2 regions of the Blastochloris tepida genome follow, and region 2 is predicted to be linked to the other one. Evidence: riboswitches for the same ligand, from Rfam matches in the RefSeq annotation. Region 2 holds a riboswitch; the other holds the start of a gene.

Region 1 (7,581 bases), 1.9 Mb from region 2:
AATCACGCAGGCCGTTCGGTGGAGATGCCGGCGGGACATCTCATGGATGCGAGCAATGCCGCGACCTCCGCGCCCGGGTCGTCCGCCCGCATCACCCCGCCCATCACCGCAATGCCGGCGGCGCCGGCCTTCAGGCAGTCAGGCACCTGCTGCGACGCGATGCCGCCCAGTGCCACCACCGGCCGGCCGGCTTCGGCGACCATGGCGGCGAGGCCATCGAGGCCCAGCGCCGGGCCATAGCCCGGCTTGCTGGCGGTGAGGAACACCGGCGCGGCGATGACATAATCGGCCGCCCGGTCGGCCGGTCCCGGCCGGTGCTGCGAGACGCCGATCAGCGCGCTTGGCCCCAGCACGGCGCGGGCGTGGGCGGCATCGGCGCCATCGGGCAGGTGGACGCCATCGAGCCCGGCCGCCTTCGCCAGTTCCGGCGTACCGTGCAGGGTGAGCACGGCGCCGAAGCGGCGGGCTACGGGCTTCAGACGCAGCGCCAGCGCCACCTGCTCGGCGTCCGGCAAGTCCTTTTCGCGCAAGCTGGCCCAGCGGCAGCCGGCTTTGAGCGCCGCCGCCAGCACCGCGTCGAGCGGCCGGGCGGCTTGCCGGCGGTCGGTGATCAGCAGCAGCGGCGGGGCGGGCAGCGGCATGTCACCGCCACCCCGTCATCGCCGGGCTTGTCCCGGCGATCCCGACCCGAACACCGCGATCGATCGGGATGGCCGGGGCCACCCCGACCATGACCGGTGGAGAGGTCGAAATCCGCCCCATCACGTCCCGACCAGGCCCACGGTCGGGCTCGACGGATTGGCCTGGAACTGCCGCGGAATCCGGCCGGCGAGCCGGGCAAGCCGCCCGCCTTCGACCGCCGCCTTCATGGCCATAGCCATTTTCACCGGATCGGCGGCTTTGGCGACGGCGGTGTTGAGCAGCACCGCGGCGCAGCCGAGCTCCAGCGCCTGGGCGGCGTCCGAGGCGGTGCCGAGCCCGGCATCCAGGATCACCGGCACCGGCGAGCGGGCGCAGATCACCTCGATCAGCGCCGGGTTCTTGATGCCGTGGCCGGAGCCGATCGGCGAGCCGAGCGGCATCACCGCCACCGCGCCGGCATCCGCCAGCTTGCGGCAGGTCACCGGGTCTTCGTTGCAGTAGGGCAGCACCACGAAGCCCTTGTCGACCAGGATGCGGGTGGCGGCGACCGTGCCCTCGACGTCCGGATAGAGCAGGTCCTTGTCGCCGATCACCTCCAGCTTGATCCAGTTGGTGTCGAGCGCCTCGCGCGCCAGCTCGGCGGTCAGCACCGCTTCCTCGACCGTGTAGCAGCCGGCGGTGTTGGGCAGGAAATGATAGCCGGAGAGCTTCTCGATCAGCGGCGCGTCCTCGCCGGCAAGGTTCATGCGGCGGATCGCCAGCGTCACCATCTCGGTGCCGCTGGCCTTGAGCGCTTCAAGCAGCGTCTCGTTGTTGGGATACTTGCCGGTGCCGAGGAACAGCCGCGAGGTGAAGGCGCGGCCGGCGATCGTCAACGTGTCGGACATGTCGTTGTTCTTCCTTGGATATTGTTCTTGCGGTGCAGTCGTTTGGGGAGGCTCTGAGCGCTGGTCAGCCGCCCTGGCGGGCCAGCACGATCTCGACGGCGTCGCCCGGCGCCAGCGTTACATTTGCCCACTCGGCCCGCCGCACCACCGCGCCATTGACGGCCGCCGCCACGCCCCGCCCATCGGCGGAGGGCGCGTGCTCGGCGATCAGTGCGGCAAGCGTCGCGGCGCGCAGCGGCGTCTCGGCACCGTTCAGACGGATGGTCGGCTCAGGCATGACAGGTCTCCGGCGGACCTGACCGGGGATGACGTGCAAACGGGGCGTGCGGTGATAGCATCGGCGCCTCCCTTCGCTGGCATGACCCAGACAGGTTCGATGGGTGTGATCTCAGCCGCGCATCGGCGCGGCACCCCAGGCGCACTCAACATCGGCGATCCGGCTGCCGTCCGCAAGCACCCGCCGCCAGCACCGCCATCATTTCTTCGGCACGACCTTCGGGGCCACCGCCGCCAGCACCAGCAGCCCGATGCCGGAGGTAAGGAAGGCCGCCGGATAGCCGAACGCGGTGCGGGTGAGGCCGAACAGCACCGGGCCCAGCGCATTGCCAACGAAGAAGGCGGCCGCGAACAGCGACACGGCCAGCCCGCGCGCGGTCGGCGCAAGCTCGGTCGCCTGGGTCTGGAACATGTTGTGCATGAAGTAGAACAGGCAGCCGCACACCACCATGGTGGCGATGTCGACGAACCACGGCTTGGGCAGCACCAGCACCAGCAGCATCAAGGCCATGCCGATGCCGCCGATGCGGATCATCGTCGTCGGGCGCAGACGGCGGATCAGCAGGCCAACAATGACGCTGAACACGATGCCGCCGACCCCGAAGCCGCCGATCAGGAGCCCGGCCTCGGTCGGCCCGCCGCCGCCGTGGCTGATCAGGAAGTCTGCGATGAACGGGAAGCCGCCGAACATCGAGGCGCCTTCCAGCGCCACGCAGGCGAACAGCGTCAGCGCCCGCGGATTGCTCAGCACGAGGCGGTAGTTGGCGAGGATGGTGGCGAGGTTCGGCCGCTCCCGCGTCACCCCCTGGCGCGGGCGCAGCATCAGGCTGACCAGCACCGCCGCGACGGCGGCAACCACGCAGGCCGAGCCGAACACCGCCCGCCAGCCGAACTGCTCGGCCACCATGCCGGCACTGGCGCCGCCGACCATCTGGCCCAGGATCACCGCCGAGATGAAGCGGCCGAGCGCAATCGGGCGGCTTGCCATCTCCACCCGGTCGCCGATCGCCGCCATCGACAGCGGAATGATGCCGCCGGCCACCAGGCCGGTCAGCAACCGCAGGCCGAGCAGGCTTTCGAAATCCGGTGCGAACACCGATAGCCCCAGCGCCACCGCCAGCGCCGCCGTGGCGATGCTGATCATGCGCGCCTTGCCGAGCGCGTCGCCGATCGGCCCGAGGATCGGCTGGCCGAGGGCGTAGGTGATGCCATAGGCGGTCGACAGCAGCGCCACGGTGGCGACCGTCTGGCCGAACACGTCGGCGAGGATCGGCACCACCGGGTCGGTCGCCCGCATGGTGAAGGCGCTGGCGAAGCCGGCGAGGCCGAGAATGACGATCAGGCGCGTGGGGAACGCGCTCGGCGCGGGGGAAGGGGGCATCGGAACCGGATAAGGATTACGCGGCGCGCCTTTTGGCCAGGGCGTCGAAGGCCATCAGCTCGGCGAGAAGCGCCTCGAACTCGGCCAGCGGCACCATGTTGGGCCCATCCGAGAAGGCGCGGTCGGGGTCGGGGTGGGTCTCGATGAACACGCCGGCAACACCGACGGCGACGGCGGCGCGCGCCAGCACCGGCACGAACTCGCGCTGGCCGCCCGAGGCGGTGCCGCGTCCGCCCGGCTGCTGTACCGAGTGGGTGGCGTCGAAGATCACCGGCGCCCCGGTCTCGGCCAGGATCGGCAGCGCCCGCATGTCGCTGACCAGCGTATTGTAGCCGAACGAGGAGCCCCGCTCGGTGACCAGGACATTACCGTTACCCGCGTTCGTAACCTTGGCCACGACATTGGCCATGTCCCACGGCGCCAGGAACTGGCCCTTCTTGACATTGACCACCTTGCCGGTGGCCGCCGCGGCCAGCAGGAGATCGGTCTGCCGGCACAGGAAGGCGGGGATCTGAAGAATATCAACGACCTCGGCCACTGGCGCGCATTGGGAGGCGTCGTGCACGTCGGTTACCACCGGCAGGCCGGTCGCCTCCTTGATTTCGGCGAACACCGGGAGCGCCGCCGCCATGCCGATGCCGCGGGCGCCGCTGGCGCTGGTGCGGTTGGCCTTGTCGAACGAGGTCTTGAACACCAGAGGCAGGTTCAGTCGGCCGGCGATGTCCTTCAGCGCGAAGGCCACCTCCAGCGCGTGCGCGCGGCTTTCCATGGCGCAGGGGCCGGCGATGGCGGCCAGCGGCAGATGATTGCCGAACCGGACGCTGCCGGCCTCGACCACAGATTTCGGTGACGTCATCGTCCGCCCTCCCGTACGCGGTAGACCGCAGTCAGCCGCCCGACCCCGCCCGCGCGGTCGGGGACGACGCAGAACCCGGCCGGCCGAGGCACCCAGCCGGTTGCCGGGCGCGCCTCGATACAGACCGGGTAGCGGTCTTCGCACGGGGTGCGTTCGTTGTAGAGGGGACCGGAGCCGCGCGCCACGTCGTCGGTGCGCAGAAACGCCATGCGGCAGACGCCGGGCGCGAGTCCGGCGTCGATGCACGCCGCCTCGCTGTCGGCGACCACGCCGCCCAGGCACTCGCCGCGCCACATGGCGACCGCGATCACCACGCCGGTGAGCGCGAAGAGCCCGAGCACGAGAATTTTGACGATCCGCAATCCTGTCCCCGCATTCTGCCCGCCGACAGGGCCGGTATGGCGCGCCGCCCGCCGAAGGAAAGGCCTGCATCATGAACAGGCCGCCGAAACGCGCTGCGCTATCGCTGCCCCGGGTGGCGAGCCCGGCCAGCTCCCGACTCGTTTTTAACTTCGTTAACGAGGAGTCAACCGGAGCCGTGCGATCGTCCCGGCATGGTCGTTCGCCCCCTCGTTCGCCGCATCCTCTCGACCCTGCTGCTGTACAGCGTGACAGCGGCGGGCATCGCCTATTTCGCCTTCCATGGCTGGACCGGCGACCATGGCCTGCAGGCCAAGCGCGGCTTCGAGATCGAGATGGCGCGGCTGCGCGACGACCTCGCCGAGGTGCGCGCCGAGCGCGCGGCGATGGAGCGCAAGGTGGCGCTGCTGCGCCCGCAGTCGCTCGATCCCGACATGCTGGATGAGCGCGCCCGCGCCCTGCTCAATTGGGCGCACCCGAACGATCTGGTGCTGATGAAGCGCTGGGCGGCCCAGACGGCCACGCCGCGCACCGCCGCGCCCTGAACCAAGGCCCATCAAGAACCGGGTCCGCCGCGCGGCTTTACCCGGCCGCGGCAAGGCTTTGCCGGTGCACGCCCAATCGATTGCGCAACAGGCGGGGCGATCGCGGCGCGAGACGCCCGCGCCAAAAGTATAGGTCGCCGAACCTTGCCCCCATCTATCTGGAGAAATTCGAAAATCCCGGCCGGGTGCGGCAGTGTGCGAAGCTTGGTTCCGGCGCAAAATGGACTATAACTTCAGCCAATTCACATTCGGGAAACGCCACGATTGGGAGACGTGCATGGCTGTCGCCAAGGAGAGCGGCGCGGGCGCTTCGGCGGCCCGGCGGAGCGCCACCAGGCCGGGCGCTGCGGAGCCGGCCGAAACGGTGGAGCCGGCCGCCGCCGAACCGGCCGGGTTCACCCGCGAGGAGGAGCTCGCCGCCTACCGCGACATGCTGCTGATTCGCCGCTTCGAGGAGAAGGCCGGCCAGATGTACGGCATGGGCCTGATCGGCGGCTTCTGCCACCTCTATATCGGCCAGGAGGCGGTGGTCGTCGGCATGCAGATGTGCCTGGAGCCCGGCGATCAGGTGATCACCGGCTACCGCGACCACGGCCACATGCTGGTGGCCGGCATGGATGCGAGAGGCGTGATGGCCGAGCTGACCGGCCGGCGCGGCGGCTATTCCAAGGGCAAGGGCGGCTCGATGCACATGTTCTCCATCGAGAAGGGCTTCTATGGCGGCCATGGCATCGTCGGCGCCCAGGTCTCGCTCGGCACCGGGCTCGCCTTCGCCGACCGCTACCGCGACAACGGCAAGATCAGCCTGACCTATTTCGGCGACGGCGCGGCCAATCAGGGCCAAGTCTATGAGAGCTTCAACATGGCCGCGCTGTGGAAGTTGCCGGTGGTCTATGTTGTTGAGAACAACCGCTATGCCATGGGCACGTCGGTCAGCCGCTCGTCGGCCCAGCCGGATTTCTCCAAGCGCGGCATCTCGTTCGACATCCCCGGCGAGCAGGTCGACGGCATGGATGTGCGCGCCGTGCGCGCCGCCGGCGCCCGCGCGGTCGCCCATGCCCGCTCGGGCCAGGGGCCGTTTATCCTCGAAATGCTCACCTACCGCTATCGCGGCCACTCGATGTCCGACCCTGCCAAGTACCGGGCCAAGGACGAGGTGCAGAAGATGCGGGAGGAGCACGATCCGATCGAGCAGGTACGCGCCCGCCTGATCAAGAACGCATGGGCCAGCGAAGACGAGCTGAAGAAGATCGACGCCGAGGTGCGGGCCATCGTCAATGAGGCCGCCGAGTTCGCCACCGTCGAGCCGGAACCCGATCCGTCGGAGCTTCACACCGACATCCTGCGCTGAGCGCAAAAGCGCTCGATCCCGATTTCCGTTGCCGTTCCGATAGGACAGGGTTCCGCCATGCCCATCGACATCCTGATGCCCGCGCTCTCCCCGACCATGGAGAAGGGCAATCTCGCCAAATGGCTGAAGAAGGAGGGCGACCGCGTCAAATCCGGCGACGTGATCGCCGAGATCGAGACCGACAAGGCGACCTTGGAGGTCGAGGCGGCGGACGAGGGCGTGATGGGCCGGCTCCTTGTGCCCGAGGGCACGCAGGACATCGCGGTGAACACCCCGATCGCCCGGCTGCTGGGCGAGGGCGAGGATGCCTCGGCGCTCGACGCAGCGCCTGAAAACCGACCGCGCCCGGCCTCCGCGCCGCCGCCGGCAGGACGCGCCAGTTCGGACGCCAAGCCCGCCCCGGTGGTCGAGGTGGTGCGGCCAGAGGGGGAGGCCACAATGAGCGAGATTCCCGCCGGCACCGAGATGGTGACGATGACCGTGCGCGAGGCGCTGCGCGACGCCATGGCCGAGGAGATGCGGCGCGACCCCGACGTGTTCATCATCGGCGAGGAGGTCGCCGAGTATCAGGGCGCCTACAAGGTCACCCAGGGGCTGCTGCAGGAATTCGGCGCGCGCAGGGTGGTCGATACCCCGATCACCGAGCACGGTTTCGCCGGTCTCGGCGTCGGCGCGGCGATGGCGGGACTGAAGCCGATCGTCGAGTTCATGACTTTCAACTTTTCAATGCAGGCGATCGACCATCTGATCAACTCTGCCGCCAAGACGCACTACATGTCGGGCGGGCAGATCGCCTCATCGATCGTCTTTCGCGGCCCCAATGGCGCGGCGGCCCGTGTCGCCGCCCAGCACAGCCAGGATTTCGGCGCCTGGTACTCGCACATTCCCGGCCTCAAGGTGATCCAGCCGTTCTCCGCCGCCGACGCCAAGGGCCTCCTGAAGGCCGCGATCCGCGATCCCAACCCGGTGGTGTTCCTGGAGAATGAGATCCTCTACGGCCACTCGTTCCCGGTGCCCAAGCTCGCCGACTTCGTGCTGCCGATCGGCAAGGCCAAGGTGGCGCGCCCCGGCAAGGACTGCACGGTCGTCTCCTGGGGCATCGGCATGACCTACGCGCTCAAGGCCGCCGAGGAGCTGGCCAAGAAGCACATCTATGTCGAGGTGGTTGACCTGCGCACGCTGCGGCCGATGGACATCGAGACGGTGGTTGCCTCGGTGAAGAAGACCAACCGCTGCGTGGTGGTGGAGGAGGGCTGGCCGCAGAACGGCGTCGCCGCCGAGGT
Region 2 (7,581 bases):
GGTGTCCCAGGGCGAGAGCATGGTTCGCAGCCGCGACCTCGCCGGACGGTCCTGAGACCACGCCGCCGCCACGCCGGCCGCACTCCCCCAACCGCCAGCAACGGACCAGACATATGACGGGACGCCGCCTGACCCTGGCCGCACTGCTCGGCGTCTTCGTCGCCGGATGCGGAACGGTCTTCAACCTGCCGATCAACCAGCCGATCGACCCCGCGTCGCCGACGCAGGATGCGAGCTCGCCGCCAAAAATGACCGGCGACGTCGCCGTTGCGCTGTCCTTCTCGGGCGGCGGCACCCGCGCCGCCGCCTTCGCCCACGGCGTGCTGACCGCGCTCGACACCATGCCCTCGCGCGAGGGCGGCAGCTATCTCGACCGGGTGGTGTTCATCTCGGGCGTGTCGGGCGGCTCGGTCGCCGCCGCCTATTTCGGCCTGAAGGGCCGGGCGGCGATGAACGACTTCCGCGAGCGCTTCCTGCTCCAGAACGCCGAGGAAAGCCTCGACACAAGGATCAGCCTCGCCAATCTGGTGCGCGGCATCGAGGGCGGCGTCAACGACGCCTCGCGCCTGCCGGCCTGGCTCGACCGCCAGCTGTTCCACGGCGCCACTTTGGCCGACCTCCACGGCAAGAACCGGCCGATGGTGTGGATCAACGCCTCCGACCTGTTCAACCGCACGCCGTTCCACTTCACGCCGTCGACCTTCGCCGCGCTGTGCAGCGACGTCACCTCCTACCCGGTGTCCCAGGCGGTGGCCGCGTCCGCCGCGGTGCCGGTCGCCTTTGCGCCGATCGTGCTCAAGACCTTCCCCGATTCCTGCCGCGCGCCGCTGCCGCCGTGGGTCGACCGGGTGCTGAAGAACCCGAGTTCCGGCGGTCAGGCCCGCGCCTTCGCCCAGGCGCTGATCCGCTATCGCGATCCCGGCCAGATCCGTTACGTCAAGCTGGCCGATGGCGGACTCGTCGACAATTTCGGTCTGGCCGGCCTCGTCATTGCCCGCGAGATCGGCGACCGGCCCTACGCGCCGCTCAATGCCGAGCGCGCCGTCCAGCTGCGCCGCCTCGTGTTCATCGTCGTCAATGCCGGCCGCGGACCGGCCGGCAATTGGACGCTCTCGCCCGAGGGACCCTCGGGCCAGGAGCTGCTCGGCGCGGTCACCGACACTGCCATCGATGCGGCGGCGATCTCTTCGTTCGACGCTTTCCGCCTGACCATGAACCAATGGGAGACGTCGACCCGCAAATGGCGCTGCGGCCTGTCGCCCGCCGAGGCGAAGCGGCTTGGCGCCGGCCCCGGCTGGCGCTGCAACGACGTTTCGTTTGATCTCGCCCAGGTTTCCTTCGACCAGCTCGGCAGCCTCACCGCCACGCTCAATGCGGTGCCGACCCGACTGCGGCTGGAGCCGGAGCAGGTCGAACTGGTGGTGAAAGCCGGCATCGAGGCCACCCGCGCCCACCCCGTGCTGCGCGGCAGTCTCCTCGGGCGCTGACCTTCAGTCCGCGAGGCGCGATTCAAGAAAGGCCCGCACGAAGGCCGGCGCCACCGGCGGCAAGTCGTCGATCCCGTGGACGGCGATAACGTCGGCCAGCTCGGCGCCGGGATCGGCGGCAATGAAGGCCCGCGCCCGCGCAACCAGGAGCCCGCTCGCCTCGTCGGCCAAGAAGGTGCGCATCAGCGCGACACGCGGCCCGTCGAGCACCACGGTCCAGCCGGGCTCGGCAACGAAGGCCGCAGCCTCCAGCCCGGTCTCCTCCTTCAGCTCCCGCACCACCGAACCGGCAAGATCGAGCCGGCCACCCGAAATGTCGCCGGGATCGGGCGTGCCGGACGGAAAATAGACGCTGCCGGCATTGGCGGTGTGGCCGCCCATCACCCCCAGCAGGAAGCCGCCGTCGGCGCCGCGCACCACCGCCATGCCGAAGATGTTGCGGATGGCGGGATCGGGAAAGCCGGTACCTAGCCACCATTGGAAGGACGCGAAGTCGGTCTCGAAGGCATGGCCGGTCAGGCGGTCGCCCACCAGCTCGACATCGCGTGCGACCAGCACCTTGCCGTTCCACAGCTTCGGCCGGTCGCGCTTCAGCCGCGCAAAATGGGCATCGATCTCGGACCGCCGCGCGCGGGCCATCGGCCAATCCGCCGCCACCACCGCGAACTCGGCGGAGGCGATGCGGCGGACGACCGGCGCGCTCACGGCTGCGGCCGCCCGACCATGACGGCCTCGAACACCCGGCTTGGCGTCACGAACTCGTCCTGCGCCGCGACGGTGAGGATCTCGCGCGAGCCGGCCTCGAACGTGCGCCTGAGCAGGCCCCAGGTGGAGGAGGCCGCCCGCACCAGCGCCTCGCGCGCCGAGCCGGTGCGCTTCCAGTGCAGGAAGAACAGCGCGGCGATGGCATCGCCCGCGCCATTGACCGACAGATCGAGTCGCGGCGTGCGCAGCCGCCACGTGCCCAGGATGTCGGAGGCCAGAAGGTCGATGGCGTCGGCGGGCGTGTCGTCGGTGATCAGGCTGGTGACCAGGATCACCTTGGGGCCGAGCCGGTGGACGGCCTCCACCGCATCGAGCGCGGCGGCCAGTGTCGGCGTGGCGTGCCCGGCGAGAAAGTCCAGCTCGAACTGGTTGGGCGTCACCACGTCGGCCGCCGGCACCGCGCGGTCGCGGATGAAGTCGGGAATGCCCGGCCGCACGAACACGCCGCGGCCGACATCGCCGATCACCGGGTCGCAGCAATAATGCGCGGCCGGGTTGGCGGCCCGCACGCGTGCAGCGGCGTCGAGGATCGCCTCGCCGATGTCGGCGCCGCCCATATAGCCGGACAGCACGCCATCGCACGCCGGCAGCACGCCACGCGCCTCGATGCCGTCGATCACCTCGCGGATCATCGCGCCGTCGAACACCCGGCCGGTCCAGGCGCCATAGCCGGTGTGGTTGGAGAACTGCACGGTGTGGATCGGCCACACCTCGACGCCGAGCCGCTGTAGCGGAAACACGGCCGAGGCGTTGCCGACGTGGCCATAGGCAACGTGGGATTGGATCGACAGGAAATTCATGATGGACACGTGGGCGTTCGAGCCGGCGTGACCGGCCCCGCCTTCCTTCTTGCTTTCTCTATCCCGCGAGGGGACGGGGAGAGCGCATCTCCCAGCTGGCGGCAGAGATACTAAAGCATTCTCCGCAAAAGTGGGAACCGGTTTTGCGGAAGAGAATGCGACAACTCAGAGAGTTAGAGCGCCACCCGATCTGATCCCGTCAGATCGGGCAGCGCGCTAAGGACGTTTGCCGGCCGCCGCCACCTCGTCGATCTCGACATAGACTTGGCTGCCGAGCGCCTTGAACTTCTCCGACATCTCCGCCATGCCCGCGGCCACGGCGTCCGACGGCTGCGCCGCCGCAGACGCGCGAATTTCCTGGCTGATCTTCATCGAGCAGAATTTCGGCCCGCACATCGAGCAGAAATGCGCCGTCTTGTGCGCCTCCTTGGGCAGCGTCTCGTCGTGGAAACTGCGCGCGGTGTCGGTGTCGAGCGCGAGGTTGAACTGGTCATGCCAGCGGAACTCGAACCGCGCCCTGGAGATCGCGTCGTCCTGCGCCTGGGCGCCGGGGTGACCCTTGGCGAGATCGGCGGCGTGGGCGGCGATCTTGTAGGTGATGACGCCGGTCTTCACGTCGTTGCGGTCGGGGAGCCCCAGGTGCTCTTTCGGCGTGACGTAGCAGAGCATCGCCGTGCCGAACCAGCCGATCATGGCGGCGCCGATCGCGCTCGTGATGTGGTCGTAGCCCGGCGCGATGTCGGTGACGAGCGGGCCGAGCGTATAGAACGGCGCCTCGCCGCACAGCTGAAGCTGCTTTTCGACATTGACCTTGATCTTGTGCATCGGCACGTGGCCGGGGCCCTCGATCATCACCTGCACGCCGTGCTCCCAGGCGATCTTGGTGAGTTCGCCAAGCGTCTCAAGCTCGGCGAACTGGGCGCGGTCGTTGGCGTCGGCGATCGAGCCGGGGCGCAGGCCGTCGCCGAGCGAGAACGCCACGTCGTAGGCGGCGAGGATTTCGCAGATGTCGCGGAAGCGCGTGTAGAGGAAGCTCTCGGTGTGATGGGCGAGGCACCACTTGGCCATGATCGAGCCGCCGCGCGACACGATGCCGGTGACACGGTTCGCGGTGAGCGGAATATAGGCCAGCCGCACCCCGGCATGGACGGTGAAATAGTCGACGCCCTGCTCGCACTGCTCGATCAGAGTGTCGCGATAGATCTCCCAGGTGAGATCCTCGGCGACGCCGCCCACCTTCTCCAGCGCCTGATAGAGCGGCACGGTGCCGATCGGCACCGGCGAGTTGCGCACGATCCACTCGCGGATGTTGTGGATGTCGCGGCCCGTCGAGAGGTCCATCACCGTATCGGCGCCCCAGCGGATCGCCCACACCAATTTATCGACCTCGTCGGCCACCGACGACAGCACCGCCGAATTGCCGATATTGGCGTTGATCTTGGTGAGGAAGTTGCGGCCGATGATCGCCGGCTCCAGCTCGGCGTGGTTGATGTTGGCCGGAATGATCGCACGCCCCCGCGCCACCTCGTCGCGCACGAACTCCGGCGTCACGAGGTCGGGGATCGCGGCGCCGAAATCCTCGCCGTCGCGCGCCTTCGCGGCCTCGGTGCGACCGAGGTTCTCGCGGATGGCGACGTATTCCATCTCCGGCGTGATGATGCCGGCCCGCGCATAGGCAAGCTGGGTCGGCGTCCGTCCCGGCTTTCCGCGCAATGGGCGATGCTTGATCGGGAACGGCGGCACCGCGCCGCCCTGGCCGAGCGGCGGAATGACGGTGGCATCGACCTCCTCGACGTCGCCGCGGGCCCGAACCCAAGGCCCGCGGTGGCGCGGCAGGCCGGCCGAAATGTCGATGGTCGCAGTGGCATCCGTGTAGGGGCCCGAGGGATCGTAGACCCGCACCACCGGCTCGCCCTCGACCTCGATGGCCCGGCCCGGCACCCGAAGGTCCGGGAAGCGCCGGCCGGAATCGTGGACCTTGCGCGAGCCGGCAAGCGGGCCGGTGGTGACGGCGAAGGCGGGCTTCTCGGGTTCGGGCTTGGTGTGAATGGTCATCGGGCGCCTTGTTTGCTTGTCGTTTCCCCCGCTGAACCGGCGCCCGGACTGGCGGACGACACCACCCGCCGCGCGGCGGATTCCGCCGCATGACGAGACGGGGTGCGTACGGGGGAGACGATTGAAAGGCGCTGGCCCCTGGCGAAACGACTCGTCCTGGCCCGCGACGTCCGCATCCCTCCGCCGGTACGAACCGGTTCAGGTTCAAAGGGTGGTCGGGCGCTCCCGATCTCAGCCCCGCACGGGGCCCCCCTTCGGACGGCGAGACTTTGGGGAAAGGCCGGGCCGGCGTCAAGCGGCGCGGGCTGCGGCAAACCGGTACGCGGGACGTGCGTCAAGCCCGTGCCTCCCGCCGAGGGCAAGAATGTCTTTAGCAAGAGCGCGCGCCGGCAGGCAAAACGCTGCAGCGACAGAAGCCGGCAAATACAGAAGCCGGATGCTTTAGGTTTGATTCAATATGAGCCGAAACTACACTGGCGGCGGATCGTGTCGCATGCCACGTTGACCACCTCTTCAATAGAGGACTTCAAATGCGGTTGATTCTCGCCGTCATCGCCTCGCTGGCGTTCGCCGCCACGGCCGAGGCCGCCACCTTCCGCCTCGGCACACCGCCGGTGTTCTCCATCGCCCTGCCAGACGACTGGGAATCCTCGGAAATCGACAAGGGGGTGGAGTCGACCTCCAAGGACGAGGAGATCTACATCGCCGCCGAGGTCGTCAGCATCGCCAAGCTTGAGGACGCGGTCACCCAGGCGGTGGCCTATCTGATCAGCGAGGGCGTGCGTATCGACGAAAAGACCGAGACGCGGGGCGAAGGCAAGATCGGCGGCATGGACGCGATCTTCGTCGAGTACAGCGGCAAGGACGAGGACGACGAGGCCACCGAGGTCAGCATCGGCGTCATCGTCGCCAGCCCGACCACGGCGGTGATCGTCACCTATTGGGGCTCGCCGGACGGCGAGAAGGCCAACGCCGCCGCGCTGAAGACGATCGTTGACTCCATCAAGAAGATCGACTGAGCAGAAGCAACGCCGTCACGATGGCCGGGCCTCGAGCCCGGCCATTTCCGTCTGTGCCGCCCGATCAGCCCGGATGGCTCCAGATCGCGTTCCTGGTGACGACGAAATCGACGCGCCGGTCCTTCAGCGCGCGCACGCATTCAGAGGGCGCGTTGATGATCGGCTCCTCGTGGACGTTGAACGAGGTGTTGATCAGCACCGGCAGGCCGGTGATCTTCTCGTATTCGTCGAGGATGTCCCAATAGACCTGGTTCTGGCTGCGGCTGATCAGCTGCGGCCGGGCGGTGCCGTCGACATGGGTGATGGCCGGCACCTTGTCGCGCCAGCCGGGCTTCACGTCGCAGGTGGTGGTCATGAAATTGGCCGGGTAGACGAGGCTTGCCGGCAGATCGAACACCTCTCCATAGCGCTCGACCCGCACCACCGGCGCGAACGGCATGAACTCGGTGCGGTCGAGCCGCTTGTTCAGCGTGTCGTTGATCGAGCGGTCGGTGGCCCGCGCCATGATCGACCGGGCACCCAGCGCCCGCGGTCCGTACTCCATCGCACCCAGGAAGGTGCCGACGATGGCGCCCTCGGCGATGCGCCGGGCCGCCTCGGCGGCCGGATCCCCGACATGCTCGGCCAAGGCGCCGGCGGCGAAAAAGGCGTCCTCGGCCTCCGCATCGAAGTTGCGGCCGAAATAGAGGGTGTCGAAGCGATAGCGGTGGCCGAGCCAGGCCGGCAGGCCGTCGCGCTGGAGCAGGAACTCCAGCACGCCGCCGGCGGCGATGCCGGCGTCCGACATCGCCGGATAGATGAACAGCTCCTTAAAGGGAAAGCGCTCGGCGAGGCGCTGGTTGAGCTTGACGTTGGCGAACACGCCGCCCGCCAGACCCAGCGCCTTGGCCGGGTGGGCTTTCAGGATGTTGCCGACTGCCTCCAGCACCACCTCTTCCAGCACCGTCTGCACCGAGGCGGCGACGTCCTCGCGCGGCGCGCTCTTCACCATCTCCTGGACGCGGCGGCGCAGATCCTTCAGGCGCATCTTGCCGTGGGTGCGCCCCAGCGCGTCGACGGTGTAGTTGGCGCGCAGCTCCGGCGCGAACACCGGCTTGCCCCAGGCGGCGAGCCCCAGCACCTTGCCCTCGTGGCGCAGCGGCTTGAAGCCCAGCGCGGCCGTCACCTCCAGATAGAGCTGGCCGATCGAGGAGCGCGCGCCCTCATAGCCGAGCAGCTTCAGGCCGTCGCGGTCGTCGCCCCACAGCGCGGTGAGCTTGCCGTCCTTGAGGATGCGGGCGGAGGCGTTGACGCGGTCGCCATAGCCATCGGCGGTATAGAGGAGCGCGTCCGGCCAGTCGGTATGGAACAGCGCGCCCAGCGCGTGGGCATCGTGATGATTGTAGAAATGGACGCGGGTGGAGGGGGCGAAGCCGTGGTCGTCGAGCCACAGCGCGACGTCAAAAATGGTATCCG

The links. A riboswitch is a leader RNA that binds a small molecule or an ion and turns the genes downstream of it on or off. The one in region 2 is predicted to bind thiamine pyrophosphate.
Region 1: it holds a riboswitch for thiamine pyrophosphate, as region 2 does, so the genes downstream of both, thiS (sulfur carrier protein ThiS) here and thiC (phosphomethylpyrimidine synthase ThiC) in region 2, are expected to answer to the same signal.

Annotation. Positions count from the first base shown of each region.
Region 1 is NZ_AP018907.1:2,021,580-2,029,160, reverse strand. It holds gene BLTE_RS09340 (thiamine phosphate synthase) at 3-641, opposite strand; gene thiG (thiazole synthase) at 762-1,529, opposite strand; gene thiS (sulfur carrier protein ThiS) at 1,594-1,806, opposite strand; TPP riboswitch at 1,858-1,954, opposite strand; gene BLTE_RS09325 (MFS transporter) at 2,005-3,186, opposite strand; gene kdsA (3-deoxy-8-phosphooctulonate synthase) at 3,203-4,042, opposite strand; gene BLTE_RS09315 (hypothetical protein) at 4,039-4,404, opposite strand; gene BLTE_RS09310 (FtsB family cell division protein) at 4,597-4,947, shown strand; gene pdhA (pyruvate dehydrogenase (acetyl-transferring) E1 component subunit alpha) at 5,225-6,298, shown strand; gene BLTE_RS09300 (pyruvate dehydrogenase complex E1 component subunit beta) at 6,356-7,581, shown strand, end outside.
Region 2 is NZ_AP018907.1:106,391-113,971, reverse strand. It holds gene BLTE_RS00480 (hypothetical protein) at 1-55, shown strand, start outside; gene BLTE_RS00475 (patatin-like phospholipase family protein) at 114-1,487, shown strand; gene BLTE_RS00470 (NUDIX hydrolase) at 1,491-2,192, opposite strand; gene pdxY (pyridoxal kinase PdxY) at 2,189-3,052, opposite strand; gene thiC (phosphomethylpyrimidine synthase ThiC) at 3,269-5,107, opposite strand; TPP riboswitch at 5,265-5,371, opposite strand; gene BLTE_RS00455 (hypothetical protein) at 5,638-6,126, shown strand; gene BLTE_RS00450 (carbamoyltransferase C-terminal domain-containing protein) at 6,191-7,581, opposite strand, start outside.